Regions from separate parts of the Amycolatopsis sp. NPDC000009 genome, predicted to be linked through region 1. Evidence: predicted binding sites of a transcription regulator. Region 1 holds the regulator's gene; each other region holds the start of a gene.
The links. The regulator HspR, encoded in region 1, represses chaperone genes until heat shock. The targets are predictions, from matches to a motif close to ANNTTGAGTNNNNNNNACTCAANNT.
Positions count from the first base shown of each region.

Region 2: ACZ3HL_RS35525 (adenylate cyclase) is a predicted target of HspR. The motif match lies at 3,411-3,435, and genes of this name have one in related genera.
Region 3: lon (endopeptidase La) is a predicted target of HspR. The motif match lies at 1,980-2,004, and genes of this name have one in related genera.

Region 1 is NZ_JBVHDI010000004.1:188,878-195,101, reverse strand. Features, by position in the region: gene dnaK (molecular chaperone DnaK) at 123-1,994, shown strand; gene grpE (nucleotide exchange factor GrpE) at 1,991-2,746, shown strand; gene dnaJ (molecular chaperone DnaJ) at 2,780-3,952, shown strand; gene ACZ3HL_RS14355 (heat shock protein transcriptional repressor HspR) at 3,958-4,386, shown strand; gene ACZ3HL_RS14350 (DUF305 domain-containing protein) at 4,671-5,279, opposite strand; gene ACZ3HL_RS14345 (lytic polysaccharide monooxygenase) at 5,264-5,998, opposite strand; gene ACZ3HL_RS14340 (globin domain-containing protein) at 6,158-6,224, opposite strand, start outside.
Region 2 is NZ_JBVHDI010000019.1:171,158-177,381, reverse strand. Features, by position in the region: gene ACZ3HL_RS35540 (NUDIX domain-containing protein) at 1-278, opposite strand, end outside; gene ACZ3HL_RS35535 (adenylosuccinate synthetase) at 275-1,468, opposite strand; gene ACZ3HL_RS35530 (hypothetical protein) at 1,465-2,439, opposite strand; gene ACZ3HL_RS35525 (adenylate cyclase) at 2,442-3,410, opposite strand; gene ACZ3HL_RS35520 (hypothetical protein) at 3,522-3,956, shown strand; gene ACZ3HL_RS35515 (hypothetical protein) at 4,052-4,351, opposite strand; gene ACZ3HL_RS35510 (hypothetical protein) at 4,375-4,893, opposite strand; gene ACZ3HL_RS35505 (hypothetical protein) at 5,201-5,434, shown strand; gene ACZ3HL_RS35500 (CDP-alcohol phosphatidyltransferase family protein) at 5,472-6,083, shown strand; gene gcvH (glycine cleavage system protein GcvH) at 6,147-6,224, shown strand, end outside.
Region 3 is NZ_JBVHDI010000006.1:414,451-420,674, forward strand. Features, by position in the region: gene lon (endopeptidase La) at 1-1,963, opposite strand, end outside; gene ACZ3HL_RS20040 (SAM-dependent methyltransferase) at 2,130-2,978, opposite strand; gene ACZ3HL_RS20045 (GNAT family N-acetyltransferase) at 2,997-3,935, opposite strand; gene ACZ3HL_RS20050 (putative bifunctional diguanylate cyclase/phosphodiesterase) at 4,216-6,224, shown strand, end outside.

The DNA.
Region 1 (6,224 bases):
GTTGAGTGAGGGTGACTCAAGTCCGGCTTGACGGAAGCCCTGCCATCCCGATACAACTTGCGTTGAGCCCACTCAAGGTGGGTGAGAACGTGCAGGTCACGAACTAGCAGGAGGATCACACCATGGCGCGAGCGGTCGGCATCGACCTCGGCACGACCAACTCGGTCGTCGCTGTCCTTGAGGGCGGCGAGCCGACGGTCATCGCCAACTCGGAAGGTTCCCGCACCACCCCGTCCATCGTCGCCTTCGCCAAGAACGGCGAAGTGCTGACCGGCCAGCCGGCGAAGAACCAGGCCGTGACGAACGTCGACCGGACCATCCGGTCGGTCAAGCGGCACATCGGTACCGACTGGAAGACCGAGATCGACGGCAAGGCCTACACCTCGCAGGAGATCAGCGCCCGCGTGCTGATGAAGCTCAAGCGCGACGCCGAGGCGTACCTTGGCGAGACCATCACCGACGCGGTCATCACCGTCCCCGCCTACTTCGAGGACGCGCAGCGGCAGGCCACCAAGGAGGCCGGGCAGATCGCCGGCCTGAACGTGCTCCGCATCGTCAACGAGCCCACCGCGGCCGCGCTGGCGTACGGCCTCGACAAGGGCGAGAAGGAACAGACCATCCTGGTCTTCGACCTCGGTGGCGGTACGTTCGACGTCTCGCTGCTGGAGATCGGCGAGGGTGTCGTCGAGGTCCGCGCGACCTCCGGTGACAACCACCTCGGCGGTGACGACTGGGACGAGCGGATCGTCACCTGGCTGGTCGACAAGTTCAAGTCGTCCAACGGCATCGACCTCACCAAGGACAAGATGGCGCTCCAGCGCATCCGTGAGGCGGCCGAGAAGGCGAAGATCGAGCTGTCCAGCTCGAACTCGGCGGGCATCAACCTGCCGTACATCACGGTGGACGCGGACAAGAACCCGCTGTTCCTCGACGAGCAGCTCTCCCGCGCCGAGTTCCAGAAGATCACCTCGGACCTGCTCGAGCGCACCCGCAAGCCGTTCAACAACGTCATCCGTGACGCGGGTGTCGCCGTCGGCGACATCGACCACGTCGTGCTCGTGGGTGGTTCCACCCGCATGCCCGCCGTGTCCGAGCTGGTCAAGGAGCTGACCGGCGGCCGCGAGCCGAACAAGGGCGTCAACCCGGACGAGGTCGTCGCGGTCGGCGCGGCGCTGCAGGCCGGTGTGCTCAAGGGTGAGGTCAAGGACGTCCTGCTGCTCGACGTGACCCCGCTTTCGCTGGGCATCGAGACCAAGGGCGGCGTGTTCACCAAGCTCATCGAGCGCAACACCACGATCCCGACCAAGCGTTCGGAGATCTTCTCCACCGCGGACGACAACCAGCCCTCGGTGCAGATCCAGGTGTTCCAGGGTGAGCGCGAGATCGCGGCGCACAACAAGAAGCTCGGCATGTTCGAGCTGACCGGTCTCCCGCCCGCCCCGCGTGGCGTGCCGCAGATCGAGGTCACCTTCGACATCGACGCCAACGGCATCGTGCACGTCCTCGCGAAGGACCTCGGCACGAACAAGGAGCAGTCGATGACGATCACCGGTGGCTCCGCGCTGCCGAAGGACGACATCGAGCGCATGGTCAAGGACGCCGAGGCGCACGCCGAGGAGGACAAGCAGCGCCGCGAGGAGGCGGAGACCCGCAACCAGGCGGAGACGCTGGTCTACCAGACCGAGAAGTTCGTCAAGGACAACGAGGACAAGCTGCCCGACGAGCTCAAGGGCAAGGTGAAGTCCGCGATCGACGAGGCCAACGAGGCGCTCAAGGGCACCGACTCGGCGAAGATCCGCGAGTCCATCGAGAAGCTGAACACCGCTTCGCAGGAGCTGGGCACCGCGCTCTACGCCAACGCCACCCCGGGCGCCGAAGGTGCCGCCGGTGAAGGTGCCGCCGGTGCGGCGGGCACGGGCGCCGGTTCGCAGGCCAAGGCGGACGACGTCGTCGACGCCGAGATCGTCGAAGAGGACGAGAAGGACAAGAAGTGACGGGACGCTACGACGAAACCGAGGGCCGGGGCCCGGAGGAACCGGTGGTCGTGCGGGACCGCAGGCGGATCGATCCGCTGACCGGTGAAGTCCGCTCGGCCGCCCCGGCCGCCGAAACCCAGGACGGCCCGAAGCACGCCGCCCCGGTCGAAGAGACCGTCGAACCGGAGCCCGCGGCCCACGCGGGCCCCGGCCTCGGGGAGTCCATCGTGGACGATTCGGTGACGGTGGCCACGGGGCTGGAGAAGGAGCTGGCGGAACGCACCGCCGACCTCCAGCGGCTCCAGGCCGAGTACGCCAACTACCGCAAGCGCGTGGACCGTGACCGCGAGCAGGTCGTCGCCGGTGCGAAGGCGTCGGTCGTCAACGATCTGCTCCCGCTGCTCGACGACCTCGAGCGCGCGGAACAGCACGGCGATCTGACGGGCGCCTTCAAGGCGGTCGGCGAGAAGCTCGTCGGGAGCCTGCAGCGGTCGGGCCTCGAGCCGTTCGGCACCGAAGGCGAGCCCTTCGACCCGAGCGTTCACGAGGCCGTCCAGCACAACACGTCGCCGGACGTCGCGGGGCCGACGGTCACCATCGTCATGCGCCGCGGCTACCGCTTCGGCGAGCGCGTGCTGCGTCCGGCGATGGTCGGGGTCACCGACCACGAGCCCGGCGCCGCACCGGCGGCGCAGGACGCCCCGGTGGACCCGCCCGTGGGTGGCGAACTGCCGCTCGAGGGCGAACTTTTCGATGAGAACGAACGCTGATCGGCGATACGGCGTGAAAGGAGGAGACGTTCGGTGAGTGCACGGGAATGGATCGGTAAGGACTTCTACCGTGAGCTGGGCGTCTCCTCCGACGCCACCGCGGACGAGATCAAGAAGGCCTATCGCAAGCTGGCCAAGGAGAACCATCCCGACGCCAACGCGGGCAACGCGGAGGCCGAGAAGAAGTTCAAAGCGGTCTCCGAGGCGTACGGCGTTCTTTCCGACACGTCCAAGCGCAAGGAGTACGACGAGGCTCGCCGCCTCTTCGGCTCCGGCGGTCCCGGTGGCTTCGGCTTTCCCGGTGCCGGTGGTGGCGGTGGTTTCGACGTCGGTGACATCTTCGGTCAGGCGGGTCAGCAGCAGGGCGGTTTCGGTGGTCTCGGCGACATCCTCGGCGGGCTCTTCGGCCGCCGCGGCGCCGCCGCCGGTGCCACCGCGAACCGGCCGCAGCGCGGCTCGGACGTGGAGACCGACGTCCGGATCGACTTCGCCGAGGCGGTCAAGGGCGCGACCCTGCCGCTGCGGCTGTCGAGCCCGGCGACCTGTTCCACCTGCGGCGGAAACGGCGCGAAGCCGGGGACTTCCCCGAGGACGTGCGCGACCTGCCAGGGCAGCGGGCTGGTCAGCCGGAGCCAGGGCGCGTTCGCGTTCTCGGAGCCGTGCCGCGACTGCCGAGGCCGCGGCACGATCATCGACGACCCCTGCCCGGAATGCGCGGGCGAGGGCATCAGCACCCGCACCCGGACGCTGACCGTGCGGATCCCGCCGGGCGTCGCCGACGACCAGCGGATCCGGCTGGCGGGTCAGGGCGAACCGGGCCGTGGCGGCGCGCAGCCGGGCGACCTGTACGTCCGCGTGCACGTCGCTCCGCACGCGGTGTTCGGGCGCAAGGACCTCGACCTGACGATCACCGTGCCGGTGTCCTTCTCGGAACTGGCCCTCGGCGGCACGATCACCGTGCCGACGCTCGAGGGCAAGGTCTCGCTGAAGGTGCCGCAGGGCACGGCGAGTGGTCGAGTGCTCCGGGTACGCGGCAAGGGAATCGCGAAACGCGACGGCTCGCAGGGCGATCTGCTGGTCACCCTGCAGGCGGCCATCCCGGCCAAACTGGACGACAAGGCCCGTGAAGCGCTGGAGGCCTACGCGGAGGCCATGGCCGACCACGATCCGCGACCGGAGATCACCGAACTTCTCGAAGGCAGGTGAGCACCATGTTCGGCGGGCTGCCGCACGGTGCGGACGAGGACACCCCCGTGTTCGTCATTTCGGTGGCGGCGCAGCTTTCCGGCCTGCACGCGCAGACCCTGCGGTCCTACGACCGGCAGGGTCTCGTGTCACCGGGCCGGACCTCCGGTGGTGGACGGCGTTACTCGATGCGGGACATCGCGTTGCTGCGCGAAGTGCAGCGACTGTCCCAAGAGGACGGTGTCAATCTCGCCGGCATCAAGCGGATCATCGAGCTGGAGAACCAGGTCGACGCGCTCCGCGCGCGGATCGCCGAACTGACCGAGGAGCTCACGGCGGCGTACGTCGCCGCCGAACAGACGGCCGCGGCCGTGCACGCCTCCTACCGCAAGGACCTCGTCCCGCTGCGGCAGCAGACGGCGCTCGTGGTCTGGAAGCCCAAAAAACGCACTTAGTCCTCTAAATGCGGGGGTCGAGGCAAGGTGGCAGGTTGCGAAAGCCACTTTCGCAACCTTCAACGTTGCGAAAGTGGCTTTCGCAACGTCGGCGGGCGGTGAGCGGTCGGACCTGGTGGCCGCTGCCCGAGGGACTTGCGCTATGCAGCCGACCTGCCCCGTTCGCGAACCTCGCGCCCGAGACGTGTCGCGAAAGCCACTTTCGGGACATCAGACGTCGCGAAAGTGGCTTTCGCGACACAGTCGCTTTGCCTCTCACGAACGCATTCAGAGGACTAAACGCGTCATTGGCCGGGCACCAGGGTCCGGATCTGCTGGACCTCGCCGGTGCGCGAGTCCATGATCCGCTGGGCCAGCGCCTTCGCCTCCGGGTTCTTGCCGTCCTTCAGCTCGGTCCTCGCGAGCGCGACCCCGTTGTGCTGGTGCGCGACGAAGATGTCGGCGAAGTCGAGACTGAACTCCGCACCATCCTTTTTGGACAGTGCTTCGAGGAGCCCCTTGTCGGTGAGCCCGTCGCCACCGTGATGGTGGTGCGCGTGCGGGTCCGCCGAGCCCGTCTCGGGTTTGCCCCAGGCCTTCAGCCAGTTCCGCATGTCGGTGGTCTCGGTCTGCTGGGTCGCCTCGATGGCGGCCGCGAGATTCGTCAGCTCCTGCTTCTGCGCCTGCTTGGTCTTCACCAGTTTGACGATCTCCACCCCCTGGTCGTTGTGGGCGATCATCATCTGCAGGAACATCACGTCGGCGTCGTTGTACTGCGCGGACGCCGCCGCCGATTGGGGGACCGGGGAGATCGGGGCGCCGGCGTCGGTCGGTGAGCCGTCGCCGGCCCCGCAGCCCGCGAGGGCCACGAGACCGGCGACGAGAACGAAGGCCAGCTTCACTGCCGGGTCCACAGCGCGGGAGTGTTCGGCGGTTCCCAGCCTTGGAGCGCCGTATGCGCCATCTGGCACCGGTAGGTGACGCCGCCGTAGGTCACCGTGCTGCCGACCGTGTAGGACGCCCCGGCCGCCCAGGTGCCGCCGGCGGGCGGGTTGGTGGTGCTGGTGGGCGGGTTCGACGTCGTGGGCGGGTTGCTGGTGGTCGGCGGGGTGCCGCCGCCGATCTGCAGGTCGATGCAGCTGTAGAAGGCCATCGGCGTGTCCGCGATGTTCCAGACGGCGAGCACCTTCTGACGGCCGCTGAAGCCGTTGAGGCTCACCGTGTGCGACGTCGGGTCCTTCGGCGCGGAGTTGTTCCCGCTGATGTCGGCGATCTTGGTGCCGCCGATGTAGTACTCGTAGTTCGTGGTCCGGTGGTAGGCGGTGAACTTCCAGTTGAAGGTCACGCTGTTGCCGACCGACGCGGCAGGCCACGGCTTCGACTCGTCGTTGAGCTCGGCGAACTGGGGCAGCCCGCCGTTGCAGCTGCGGAGACCCTTGGGGCCCTCGACGCTCTGGGGTTCGTAGACGATGCTGCCGCAGCCCGACACCTTGCCCTGGGCGCAGTTCGCCTGGCGGCTGGGCGGGGACAGCACGTAGCCGTGGGCGCTGGCCACCTGCGGGACGGCCACGATGGCGATCGGGGCGAGGATCGCACCGGCGGCGGCTGCCACGAGCTTGCGTTTGACGGTCATGCCGGCTCCTGAGGGATGGAACGACGGTGTTCCCGTGAGGGGAGCAATGTGGTCTAGACCATAAATCCGCCGGTGACCGCGGTCAATGATTCACTGACCTACTGCTGCGTCGAGCTCAAGTGGAACAGCCGATCGGCCTAATACGAACGACGCGCCGGCTCAGTCCAGGGTGAAGGGGTCGTACTTGATCCGCGCCAGATCCGTCCCCGCGGCGAGCAGTTTCGCG
Region 2 (6,224 bases), on a different contig from region 1:
GAGAGCGTGGGACCGCGGGGATCACGGTTCGGCTCGTCGAAGGTGGCGAGCTGCCCCGTGGCCGACACGGCGTCCGGCGGGAGGCCGAGTTTCCCGGCCACCGCCCGGCTCGCCGCCTCCCTCAGCCGTTCCCCGAGCCCGAGCAGCACGCCGGGCAGCGCGAGTTCCCCCTCGAAGGGCTCGGCGGCTCGCGGCGCGATTCCCAGCAGCACTTTCCTGGTGCCGGGGGCGAACCGCACCACGAGCACGTCAACGGACACCGGCGTCGACTCGATCACGCGTTGATTGTCGACCTTGCCTCCGCGACGCGGTAACCGGCCCTGTCCGGCCCGTACCCGGCGACGGCCACCGGCAGCCGCTCGCCGAACCACTCCAGCGGATCCGGCAGGTCGACGGCGGGGGAGCCGTCCCCGGGTACGACCTTCAGCCCGGTCGCGTCGAGATGCGTCACCGCGAGCGCGTCCACGCCGTCGCAGGCCGCGATCGCGTAGTCGAGCAGGGCCGCGTCGAGATGACCTGCCCGCCACGCGCCCTGGAATTCCCCGGTTTCGTTGTGTGCCTCCGGAAAACGCGCGAGCACGGCGGCGGACTCGGTCGGCAGCGGACCCGCGCCGTGCCGGGTGAGGTAGGTCCGCGTGACGCCCAAGACGGTGTGCGGGCGCCCACCCAGGAGGGCGCGGGCGTTGTGCGGCGTGGTGGTGGACCAGGTCGTATGCGGATGGAATCCGTGGTGCTGGTCGAGGAGAGCCCCCTGCGCTCCCTCGAAGACAAGCCGCCCGGAATCCGCCAGCCGTCCCGTTTCGTCCCCGCCGGTGATCCGCACCGCGTCCGCGAAATCGCGGTACAACGCCACCAGTTCGTCCACGCCGTGCGGCGGCGTGGCGAGCGGCGCGTAGAACCGCGCGAGCGCGTCCAGCTTGCGCCGCAACACCGACGGGGTGGCGCAGTCGGCGACCGTGGGCGCTTCCCCCGGCGTCCCGATCACTTCCTGGTTTTCCACCACCTCGCCCGGCGCCGCCCCCGGCAGCAGCGAGTACCAGACGGTCTCGCCGATGCCCTTGCCGCACGAGCCGTGCCGGTTCGCGCCCCGGGCCTCCTCCCTGGCCCGGTTGGCGTGGATGTGGAACGGCGTCGTGAGCAGGGCCCGGCCGTCCACGCTCAGCAGCGAGAGCGGATTCCGGACGCCTGCCGCTTCGAGCCGCCGCGCTTCCGCCGCCAGCGCGAACGGCTCGACCAGCACGAACCGCGAGAGATGGGTGGGCACGCCGGCGAACGTGCCCGCCCCGAACTGGCTGAACGTGTGATGCCGCCCGTCCACGACGACGTTGTGCGCGGCCTGCGCGCCCCCGTTGAAGCGGACCACGGCGGTGGTGGGCCGGGCGGCGCAGAGCGCGTCGACCACCGCGCCCTTGCCTTCGTCGCCGAAGCCGAGCCCGACCACCACCACGTGACCGTCCAGGAGACTCATCGCAGCACCACGTCGCTCGGCCCGTCCGGCTCCGGCACCGCCGAGGTGACGACCGACTTGGTGCCCAGCTTCGCCAGCGCTTTGCCGACCGCCTTGCTTTCGGCGACCGAGCCGACGTCCGCGAGATCGGCGAGCGCCCGGTCGACGTCGACGACCCGTTCCTCCAGCCCGATGGTGGCCGCGATCAGTTCGCACACCGCGCCGGGATCGTCGAGCTTCAGGAAGTTCTGGCCGAGCAGACCGCTCCAGTGTTCGCCGATCTCCGGGTCGTTGTAGTACGACGACTGGTTCGGCAGCACGAAGTAGACGTGCCACTTGCGGGCCAGCTCCCGGTACACCGACGCCGGGTCGATGTCCTCCCGCACGTCGTCCCCGATCACGCGGCGGATGTGGCGCGCCTCCAGCGCGGGCTTGTTCAGCTCGTCGCCGATGACGAACAGATAGCCCTTGCGGCCGCGGTTCTGCCACGCGTCGGTCACGACGTGCCGCGCCATGAAGTACGCGGCCAGTTCGTAGGACTCGCTCTTCTGCCCGCCGCCACCGCCTTCGAGGAAGATCGTGCGCAGCTGCTCGTCCATCCGGTTGTCCGATTCGAACTGCCCGACCTGCAAGGGAACCCGGTCGCTGTCGGCGTCGCCGATCGCGCCGAACATCACCTGCGGGTCGGCCAGGTACCCCCGGCGCTTCAGCAGGCCGTGCAGTTTGCCGAGCTTGCCCTGCATGACCCGCGGCACCCGGCGCATCGAGCCGGTGACGTCGAACAGCACCGCGATCGGCGTCGAATCGGTGTGGTCGGCCGAATCCCGGCATTCCCGGACCGCGTTCAGCGGGTCGAGCGCGGGCGCGACCTTCCAGTCTTTCGCGGGCTTGGAGCGGAGATCGGCGGTGTAGCCGAAGTCGTCCTCGCCCTTGGCCTTCCGGAAGGTCTTCGCGGCGGCGTAGGCGTTGTCGTCCCAGTGTCCGTGTCCCATGGTCAGGCTCCTGTCTCGGGGATGGTGAAGGGTCGGAAGGTGCGGGGGCCGTAGAGGTCGTCGAGCAGCGCGTCGTATTCGTCGAGCAGATCGGCGGCGTCGGGCCGTTGTGCGGGGTTGTCCTGTGTGCACCACGTCGCGAACTCGCGCTGCCGGGTTTCGTCCGGTGCCAGGAGTTCCAGCATCATGCGGTGGAGCATGCGGACGTCGGTGGCGGCGGTCATCGGCAGTCCTTTGTGGACTTCCGGTGGGTAGTCGATGGAGTTGTCCGCCGCGAGCGGGAGGACGCCGTCCTCGACGGCGAAGGACCAGCCGACGACGACGATGCCGTGCCGCTCCGGATGGACGAGCACGTTGTCCGCGGTGAGGTGGCCGTGGACGACACCCGCGCGATGCGCGCCGGCCACCGCGCGCAGGAGACGACGGTGCATCCACGCGTAGTCGCGGCCGTCGAGCCCGCCGGGGAAGGCCTTCCCGGCATCGGCGAGGGTGACGAAACCGTCGACGAGCGGGTCGAGGACGCTGAACGCGCGGTCACCCCTGGCCACCGGACCCGAGGTGTCCAGCAGCCGTGGGTAGTAGGGGCGCAGCCAGCGGTGCCGTTCGGTGAAGCCGTCGAGCGTGCGCAATGCCGCCCACTCGGCGTGGATCAGCGGGTTGAGCGCCGGGTCGCGGACGAGTTTCACCAGATGCGGCCCGGTGGTCCGGTAGGTCGTCGCGACACTGCCCACCGCGTGCGGCGTGGTGAGGGTGTACGCCGACGTCGCCGTGGTGACCGTCTGGCGCCGGGCACGTTTCCACTCGTCGTGGAGCCGGTTGAGCGTGGCGGCGGCGCGATGGGCGCGCTCGTCGCCGGGGTTGCGGTCGGGGTGGAGTACGGCCGCCAGTTCGCGGTAGCGATGGCGCGCGAACAGAGCGGCCGCGTCGACCGTGTTCTCGACCATCGTCACGGCGTCTTCCCTGGTGAGCATAGTTTGAGTCTAGACGACTCTTACCTGGTGTGGCAAGAGGGTGGGTACAAATCCCGTGCCGCTCCGCCGCTCCGGCGAATAGCGTGAAAGGGCCGAACCGAAAGGATTTTCTTGTCAGGTGAACCGCGGAAACCCAGTGTTCCGTCCCGGCTGCTGCTGGCCGGGATCCCGTTCGTCTTCCTGTTGTGGGTCGCCGGGGGAGCGATCGGTGACCGCGTGCGTGAACTGGACACCGGCGAGGACGTCACGGTCGTCGCTGTCTCGGGATGCGTCGAGGAAGGGCCGCCGATGAGCGGCCGGTTTCCCTACTGCGAGGCCGGGTGGCGGTTCGACGACGGGCGCACCGGGCGCGGGAGGATCGACGGCGAAAGGGTCGCGGAGGGCGACAGGATCTTCGCCGGTGACGGATTCGCTTACCCGTCGAGGTCCAACCGGGTCCTGAGCCTGGCGATGGTCGCGCTGTGCGGCCTGGTCCTGCTGGGAATGCTGATCGGGCTCGGCGTCCTGTACCGGAAGGGCCGGACCGGGCGGCGTCGCGAGCGGTGACGCCGCCGGGTGGCTCAGCTCCGGGTGGCTTCGATCTGGCGCTCGTCCTCGGTCGAGCAGCTCGTCACCGGATCGTTCGGCCCGCTACCGCAGGTTCAGGGCCCGACCACCACGGGGCCGGGCCCCTGCGGTGACGCCGCCTCGGCGGGCGTCAGCTTGGCGAAATAGTCCGTGAGCACTCGAGTCGCTTCGGCGCAGTCGGCCTTCCCGCGGACGACGACCTTGTTCTTCGCGCCCTGGAACCCGGTGACCTCACCGCACGGCGTGCCGGCCAGAACCTGATCGGCCGCGGGGACGGGAGACGACGACGGCGCGGCGGCGGGAGCGGGATCCGCGCCGCAACCGCTCAGCAGGACGACGGCGAACGCGGCGGGGAGCACGGCGAGGCTCTTCATGGGCCCTTCTTCTCGAGGATGGTTCATTCGACGGGGACGACAGCGGCGAACACGTTCTGTTCGCCCTTGCTGCAACTGGTGCCGCCCTGTGCGGCGGGAGCACCGGAGACGCACAGCCAGCCGTCCACGGTCTCACTGACCGGTTCGTCCGAGCTCGCGGACTGACGTCCGGCGATCCTCTTGTGGAACGAACCGACGATCCCGGTCGCGTCCGCGCACGAGACCCCGGGGCCGTTGAGCACCTGCAGGGTCAGGCCGCTGGCCGCGGTGACCGTGCCGCACGAACCCTGAACCGGTTCAGCGGGTTTCGGCTGGGAAGTGGGAGGCGGGCCGGCGGAGCGGCTCGGCGCGGTCTGCGACGGGATGGGCGGCACCGACACACTGGACGCCGCGGTGGGAAGCGAGGGCGGCGAGGCCGACATCAAGGTGACAGGCGGTGGCGGATCTTCGCCCGAACAGGCGGCGAGCGTTCCGACGGCGGCACAGACGGCGCAGGCCGCGAACAGGCGCCGCCACGTTCCCGTGGTGGTCGAGGCGGGCAAGGCGATCCCTTCGTCGGCCGGTCGTGGCCGGCCCATTCTGACCCGGCCGGGCCCGATGTCGTGGCATTGAGCCACATTCGATTCGCGGGAGGTTATCGCGCCCGCGACGCCGCGCTACGCGAGGACCGCGCAAGCACTGTCCATTGTGGACGATTAACATGCCGTTCACAGCGTGACGACACCCTGTTGTCGTCGCGAACCGATCGGACGAATCCACGCCGGATCCGTTAACGCGCGGACCCGTTCTGCCGAAAACAAAGGTAGCGCTCCGGCGTGTCCCAGTCCCCGTCACGAAACCGTGAGAGTGATGAAGACCGACGAACAGACCGACCCCGCGTCACCCCAGGCCACCGCACCGGCGAGCGCGGAGCTGCCACCGACGGCACCGTGCACCGTCGTCTGGTGTGGTGGCCGCCCGTACGTCCTCGAAACCTCCGCCGGTCACAACCGCTGGATGGGCACCGACCACCGGGGCAGGCCCGTGGCGCTGACCAGCGCGGACCTGCAGCGTCGCGGCTGGACCCACACCCGGGCCAGCTGACGGGGGAGGATCTGCCGCCGCTGGCTAGGCTGAGCGGGTGAGTACGCCCCCCGAACCGAGCGTGACCAGCGAAGAGCCTTCCCTGCTGCGGCAGGCCCTGAACGTCCCCAACATGCTTTCGATCCTCCGGCTCGCCGGGGTGCCGGTCTTCCTGTGGCTGCTCCTCGGCCCGAAGGAGGACGGCTGGGCGCTCGCGCTGCTCGTGTTCAGCGCGCTCACCGACTGGCTCGACGGCAAACTCGCCCGCTGGCTCAACCAGATGTCGCGGCTCGGCCAGCTGCTCGACCCCGCCGCCGACCGGCTCTACATCCTCGCGACCCTCATCGCGTTCCTGATCCGCGACATCATCCCGTGGTGGCTGGTGGTCCCGCTGGTCGCCCGCGAGGCCGTCCTCGGCGTCTGCGTGCTGCTGCTGCGGCACCGCGGGTTCGCCCCTCCGGAGGTCACCTACATCGGCAAGGGTGCCACCTTCGTGCTGATGTACGCCTTCCCGTTCCTGCTGCTCACCCAGGGCGGTTCCGACATCGCCGCGATCGCCCGGCCGATCGGATACGCCTTCACGGCGTGGGGTGCGGTCCTGTACGTCTATTCGGGCGTGCTGTACATCGTCCAGACCGTGCGCGCCTTGCGGGAGGCGCCGGGCGCGTGACCCGGCGGGATGCGAAACTGCGCGCGTCGGTTTCGAGCGAGGGCACCAGAAAGGGGAGCGGCGTTGTCCACTCCAGAAGAACTGCGGTACACCGAGGAACACGAGTGGGTCTCCGTGCGCGACGGAGGGCTCGTGCGGGTG
Region 3 (6,224 bases), on a different contig from region 1:
ACTCCTTCATCACGTCACCCAGCTGACCGGTCAGCGACAGCCCGGTCGAGCCGGACTCCGGATCCGCCAGCGACGCCTCGATGTAGAGGACGTCACCGCCGGCGCCCGTCACCGCCAGCCCGGTCGCCACGCCGGGGGTCGACGTGCGCTGCGTCGACGCGGGCAGCGAAGACTCCGGCAGGTGCCGCGGGCGGCCGAGGTAGGTCTCCAGTCCGTCGGCGTCGATCGTCAGCGGCAGCTCGACCTCGTCCAGCGCGACCTTCGTCGCCACCTTCCGCAGGACCTTCGCGATGGTCCGGTTCGCATTGCGCACCCCGGCTTCCCGCGTGTACTCGGCGGCGATGCGGCTGAACGCGCCGTCGGTCAGCGTGACGTCGTCCTTGCCGAGCCCGGCACGCTCCAGCTCGCGGGGGAGCAGGTGGTCGCGGGCGATGGTGACCTTCTCGTGCTCGGTGTAGCCGTCGAGGGTGACCAGCTCCATCCGGTCCAGCAGCGGACCGGGGATGGTCTCGAGCGCGTTCGCCGTCGCCAGGAACACGACGTCGGACAGGTCGAGTTCGACCTCGAGGTAGTGATCGCGGAAGGTGTGGTTCTGCTCCGGGTCCAGCACCTCCAGCAGCGCGGCCGTCGGGTCGCCGCGGTAATCGGCGCCGACCTTGTCGATCTCGTCGAGCAGCACGACCGGGTTCATCGAGCCCGCTTCCTTGATGGCGCGGACGATCCGGCCGGGTAGCGCGCCGACGTAAGTGCGGCGGTGACCGCGGATCTCGGCCTCGTCGCGGATACCGCCGAGGGCGACCCGGACGAACTTGCGGCCCATCGCCTTCGCCACGGACTCGCCGAGCGACGTCTTGCCGACCCCGGGAGGACCGGCGAGCGCCAGCACGGCGCCCGAACGCCGTCCGCCGACCGGGCCGAGCCCGGACTCCGCGCGGCGCTTGCGCACGGCCAGGTACTCGATGATGCGTTCCTTCACGTCGTCGAGACCGGCGTGGTCGGCGTCGAGGATGTCGCGCGCGGCGGCGATGTCGTGGACGTCGGTGGTGCGCTCGTTCCACGGCAGTTCGAGGACCGTGTCCAGCCAGGTGCGGATCCAGCCGCCCTCGGGGGACTGGTCCGAGGTCCGCTCCAGTTTGTCCACTTCGGACAGTGCGGCCTTCTTGACCGCGTCCGGCAGCTCGGCGGCCTCGACGCGGGCGCGGTAGTCGTCGTCGTTGGCCGTCCCGTCGAGCTCGCCCAGTTCCTTGCGGATCGCTTCGAGCTGGCGGCGCAGCAGGAACTCCTTCTGCTGCTTTTCCATGCCCTCCTGGACGTCCTTGCGGATGGTGTCGGTGACCTCGAGCTCGGCCAGCTGCTCGCGGCTCCAGTCGAGGGCCTTCTCCAGCCGCGTGGAGACGTCGAGCGTGGTCAGCAGCTCGATCTTCTGTTCGGCCTTCAGATAGGACGAGTTGCCCGCCAGGTCGGCGACCGCGGACGGGTCCTCGACCTCCTGGACGGCGTCGATCATCTGCCAGCCGCCGCGCTGCTGGAGGATCGCGATGACGACGGACTTGTACTCGGACGCGAGCTTCGTGGAGTTGTCGTCGGTGGTCTCGGTGGCGACCTCGGCGTGGACCCAGCGGGCTGCGCCGGGGCCGTCGGCGATGCGGCCGACGACGGCGCGGCGGGTGCCGCGCAGGAGCACCGCGGTCTTGCCCCCGGGCACGCGCCCGATGCGCTCGACGGTCGCGATGGTGCCGAGTTCGGCGTACTCGCCGTGGACGCGGGGGACGATCAGCACTTCGGCCTTGGTGGCGGCGCTGGACCGGATCCCCGGGAAGGAAGCCTGGGCAGGCGTGTTGGCCTGGGCGGACTCCACCGCGGCGCGCGTCTCCGTGTCGGCGAGGTCGAGCGGGACGATCATGCCCGGCAGCACGACGTCGTCATCGAGCGGGAGGACGGGCAGGAGGCGGTTGTCGGTCATCTGTGCACTCCTCGGTTAGTTGAGTCTGTCTAGCTCAACTCTCCGATCGACCCGTTTGTTTCCTTTCCGCGTTCGCCGTCAGCGATCACCCTCCCCTCTGACCTTTGCCCGGTTCGCGTCGCCTTTAGCCCGCTAAAGGCGACGCGAACCGGTGAGAGGTCGGATGTCAGGGGTGGACGGCGACCCCGCACCAGGCGAACGGCCGGGCACCTTCCTCGTCCCGCCGCAGCTCCCGCACCGGTCGCCAGTCGGGCAGGTTGACGACGCCGGGCTCCAGCAGCGGCCAGTCCCCGAAGAGCGGCTCGATCTCTTCGCGGTCCCGCATCCACACCGGGTTGCTCGTCTTCCGGTACTGCTCGACCATCCAGTGGAGCCCGTCGGCGTCCTCGCCCGTCTGGCCGCCGAAGCTCATATGCGACAACCCCAGCCAGCTGCCCGGCGCCAGCGCGTTCCGGTAGGTCGCGACCAGCGCGGGCGGATCGTCGTGCGGGCCGGCGAAATGCAGGACGGCCATCATCATCAGGCACACCGGCTGGTCGAAATCGATCAGCCGCAGTGTCTCCGGATGCCGCAGGACGTCTTTCGGCCGCCGCATGTCCGCCTGGATGATCCCGGCCCAGTCGGTCGCCTCGTGCCGTTCGAGGATCAGCTCCGCGTGCGCCACCGCCACTGGCTCGTAGTCGACGTACACGACCTTCGCCGTATCGCCTGGCTCCAGTTCCTCCTGGACGATCTCGTGCACGTTCCCGGCGGTCGGGACACCGGAGCCCAGATCGATGAACTGCCGGATCCCGGCGTTCAAGGCCGCGCGCACGACCCGGTTCATGAACTCGCGGTTGTGCCGCGCCCCCGGTTTGACCCACCGCCACTGCTTTTCCAGCGCGCGGGCGAACTCGCGGTCGACCGCCCAGTTGTGCGTCCCGCCGAGGAACCAGTCGTAGATCCTCGCCGCGGACGGCTTCTCGGTGTCGACCCCGGTCGGCGCCACCGGGGCCGTGTCATCGTCCCTCGTCACGAAATGAGCCTATCGGGATCAAGGGACCGCCGGTCGCCGCTGCCAGTAGGTCCAGAGCGGCCGGTACCCCTGCGCGTACCAGAACGGCGTCGAGCGCGGGTTGGCCAGCGCGTGGTGCAGCAGCACGGCTTCGGTGCCGCATTCGTCGAAGACCTGGTGCGCGTGCGCGGCGAGCGCCGTCCCCACGCCGCTCGAGCGCGCCGGTTCGGCCACCGCCAGCGACGACAGGTAGCCGACGCGGTCGGCCGCGACCCGGCCGTCGATCCACGCCGTCTCGCCGGGGAACTGCACCCGGACCATGCCCAGCGGCCGTCCGTACAGTTCGGCGATCCACAACGTCGGATTTTCGCGGCCGACGTGTTTCGACAGCTCCGCCGTGATCGTTTCCTCCGCGCCCTCGCGCAAAGTGACAGAACCGAACTGCGCGTCGTAACGCTGCAATTCCAGTTCGAGTCCGACGGCGGTTTCGAGATCATCGGCTTCGGCGGGCCGGATGTGCACTCCGGGAGTGGCGGGCGGTCCAGTCGCGGCGAGCCGGTCGGCCGGACGGACCGCGATCACCAGCACCGGCGCGAAGCCGCGGCGCAGCAATTCGGCCGAGCCGGGGGAGTCCCGGCTCGGCCGCACCACGGTCGCCGCGGTCTCGACATCCCCAGGTGGAGCCACGGTCTTCAGATGTTCATCCCATCGGGTGAGTAATGCGTCGAGGGCCGCTTCCGGGCGGGGTCCGGTGAGCCGTGCTTCGAGGCGATGTTCGACGAGGGCCCGCCACGGAGAGTCAACAGAATCGGGACCCGCCTCGGTCCGTACCGACAATCCGGCGGCGGCCGAGTCGCCGACCGTCGCGGAGAGTGACACGGAACCCTCGACAGGCTCCAGTGCAGGCATTTCGGGGAGCAGGGCGTCCACGGTGGCGAGCCGCTCGGCGTGCCCGGCGGCGATGGCGTGGCTATTCATAGGGCTATTCAAGCCCCTACTCACGGGTCCGCCGGGAACTTCACGAGATTGGCCGGGGCGTGGCGCCAGGTGACTTCCGGTAGTCGGAAGGAACGCGAATAACGCTCCCATTTCACCCCTTGGTCCACGCAGGTCAGCGCGACGCGCCCATTGTTAACCCTGGGGTGATCTCATACTGTCTCGAATGGGACTTGGGTACGCCCTCCGGGGTACTGTATTGCCCTCGTCCCCGAGGTCGCGGTAGGACAAGACCGGTTGGGCAGCCGGGAAGGAAGGTCGGATGCCGGACACGAACGGCAGGCCCGGGAGCGCCGCACAGGCGACAGCGGGCAAGGGAGGTGCCGTTACGGAGGCTCGTACCGACGAGCGACGGTTCCGCGTCTACACCTTCGCGGTACTCACCATGGGCATCGCCGCCGCGGCCGCGGTCAGCCTCTGGCTGGACTTCGAGGCTTCGGACGACCTGCTGTGGATCGGGCCGATCCTCGCGCTCGCGTTCCTGCTCGCCGAACAGCTCGGCATCAACGTCGACGTCCGCAGCGGCATCTCGTGGACGATCTCGTTCACCGAGATCCCGCTGGTCATCGGATTCTTCGTCGCTCCCTTCGAAGTCGTGCTCGCCGCCCATCTCGCGGCGGGCATCGGGACACTGCTGGCCCGCAAGGTCGCGGGCCGTGTGCTCTACAACGCCGGCGCCTTCCTGCTGGAGATCACCGGCGCGTTCGCCGTGGCAGGACTGGTGAAGCAGGCCTCCGGCGCCCAGGACATGACCTGGATCGCCGCGCTGGCGGGCACTTTGACCGCGCCGCTGGTCAGCACGCTGCTCGCGCTCGCCGCCGTCCGCGTGTTGCGCCGCCGCATGCGGGTCAGCACCGCGATCCGGTTGACCGGCCGCATCCTCGTCGTCGGCTTCGTCAACGCTTCGGTCGGTCTTTCCGGATATTTGGTCATTTCCGGGACGCCGAAGGCCTGGCCGCTCGTGCTGGCGGTCTTCCTCGGGCTCACCGCGTTGTACTGGGCGTATTCCGACCTGCTCCGTGAGCAGCGCGACATGGAAGCGCTGTCCGACGTCAGCCTGATGGTCGCGCGCTCCGGTCAGCAGGCCGCCGCCCGGCCGGCCGGACGCGCCGACGAGCTCGTCGGAGGTGTCGACGTCCGCGAATGGGCGACCATCGCCGAGCGCATCAAGGACCAGCTGGCCGCCGGCCGCGTCGTGCTCAGGCTTCGACTGGAACCGAAGGACACCATGCGGATGGTGGTCGCGGGCGACGAACTGCCGCCCGTCGACCCGGCCGCCGACGACCCGCTGCTGCGCCTGCCCGGCGCGCACGTCCGGCACTTCCGGATCACCGAAGCCAATCCCGACGTCCGCTCCGCGTTGCTCGACCGCGGCGCGCAGGAGGCGCTGGTCGTCCCGTTGCGCAGCGCGAACCAGCTTCTCGGCGTCGTCGAAGCGCACGACAGGCTGTCCCGCTGGCGCGGGTTCGGCAAGTACGACGTCCAGCTGCTCGGCACGATGGCCAGCCACCTCGCGACGTCGCTGGACAACCGGCGCCTGCTCGCGACCCTGCGCCACGACGCCTACCACGACCCGCTGACCGGCCTGCTCAACCGGCCGGGCTTCCGTCAGGTCGCCAAGGAACCGTTGCGGGAACAGGTCGACGCGGTCGTGCTCCGGATCGATCTCGACGTCTTCTCCACCGTCAGCGACGCCCTCGGCTACGTGTGGGCCGACCGGATGGTCATCGCCGCGGGCCGCCGGATCCGCGACGCGCTCGGCCCCGACGTCCCGCTCGCCAGGCTCGAAGGCGCGTCCTTCGCCGCGCTCCTCGTCGGCTGCGCGCCCGAACGTGCCCAGGCCGCCGCGGAACTGCTGCGCGCGGAGCTCGTCGCCCCGTATCCGGTGGACCGGCTCTCCGTCGAAGCCAACGCGATGATCGGCTACGCCACTTCGTCGGCGGAAGACGACGACCAGGTCGACGTCGACGGGCTCCTGCAACGTGCCGACGTCGCCGTCCGCGCGACCAAGGGCGGCGAAGAGGTCCGCGGGTACATGGCCAGCATGGGTCAGATCTTCATGCGCCGGTTCCAGATGGTCACGCAGTTCCGGCAGTCGCTGGAAGAAGGCCAGCTGAGCGTCCATTACCAGCCGAAGATCACCTTGCCGAACCGGCAGATCCAAGGCGTCGAGGCGCTCGTCCGCTGGGTGCATCCGGAGTTCGGCAGGCTCGGGCCCGACGAGTTCGTCCCGGCGATCGAAGCGGCAGGCCTCATCGGCGTCCTGACGTC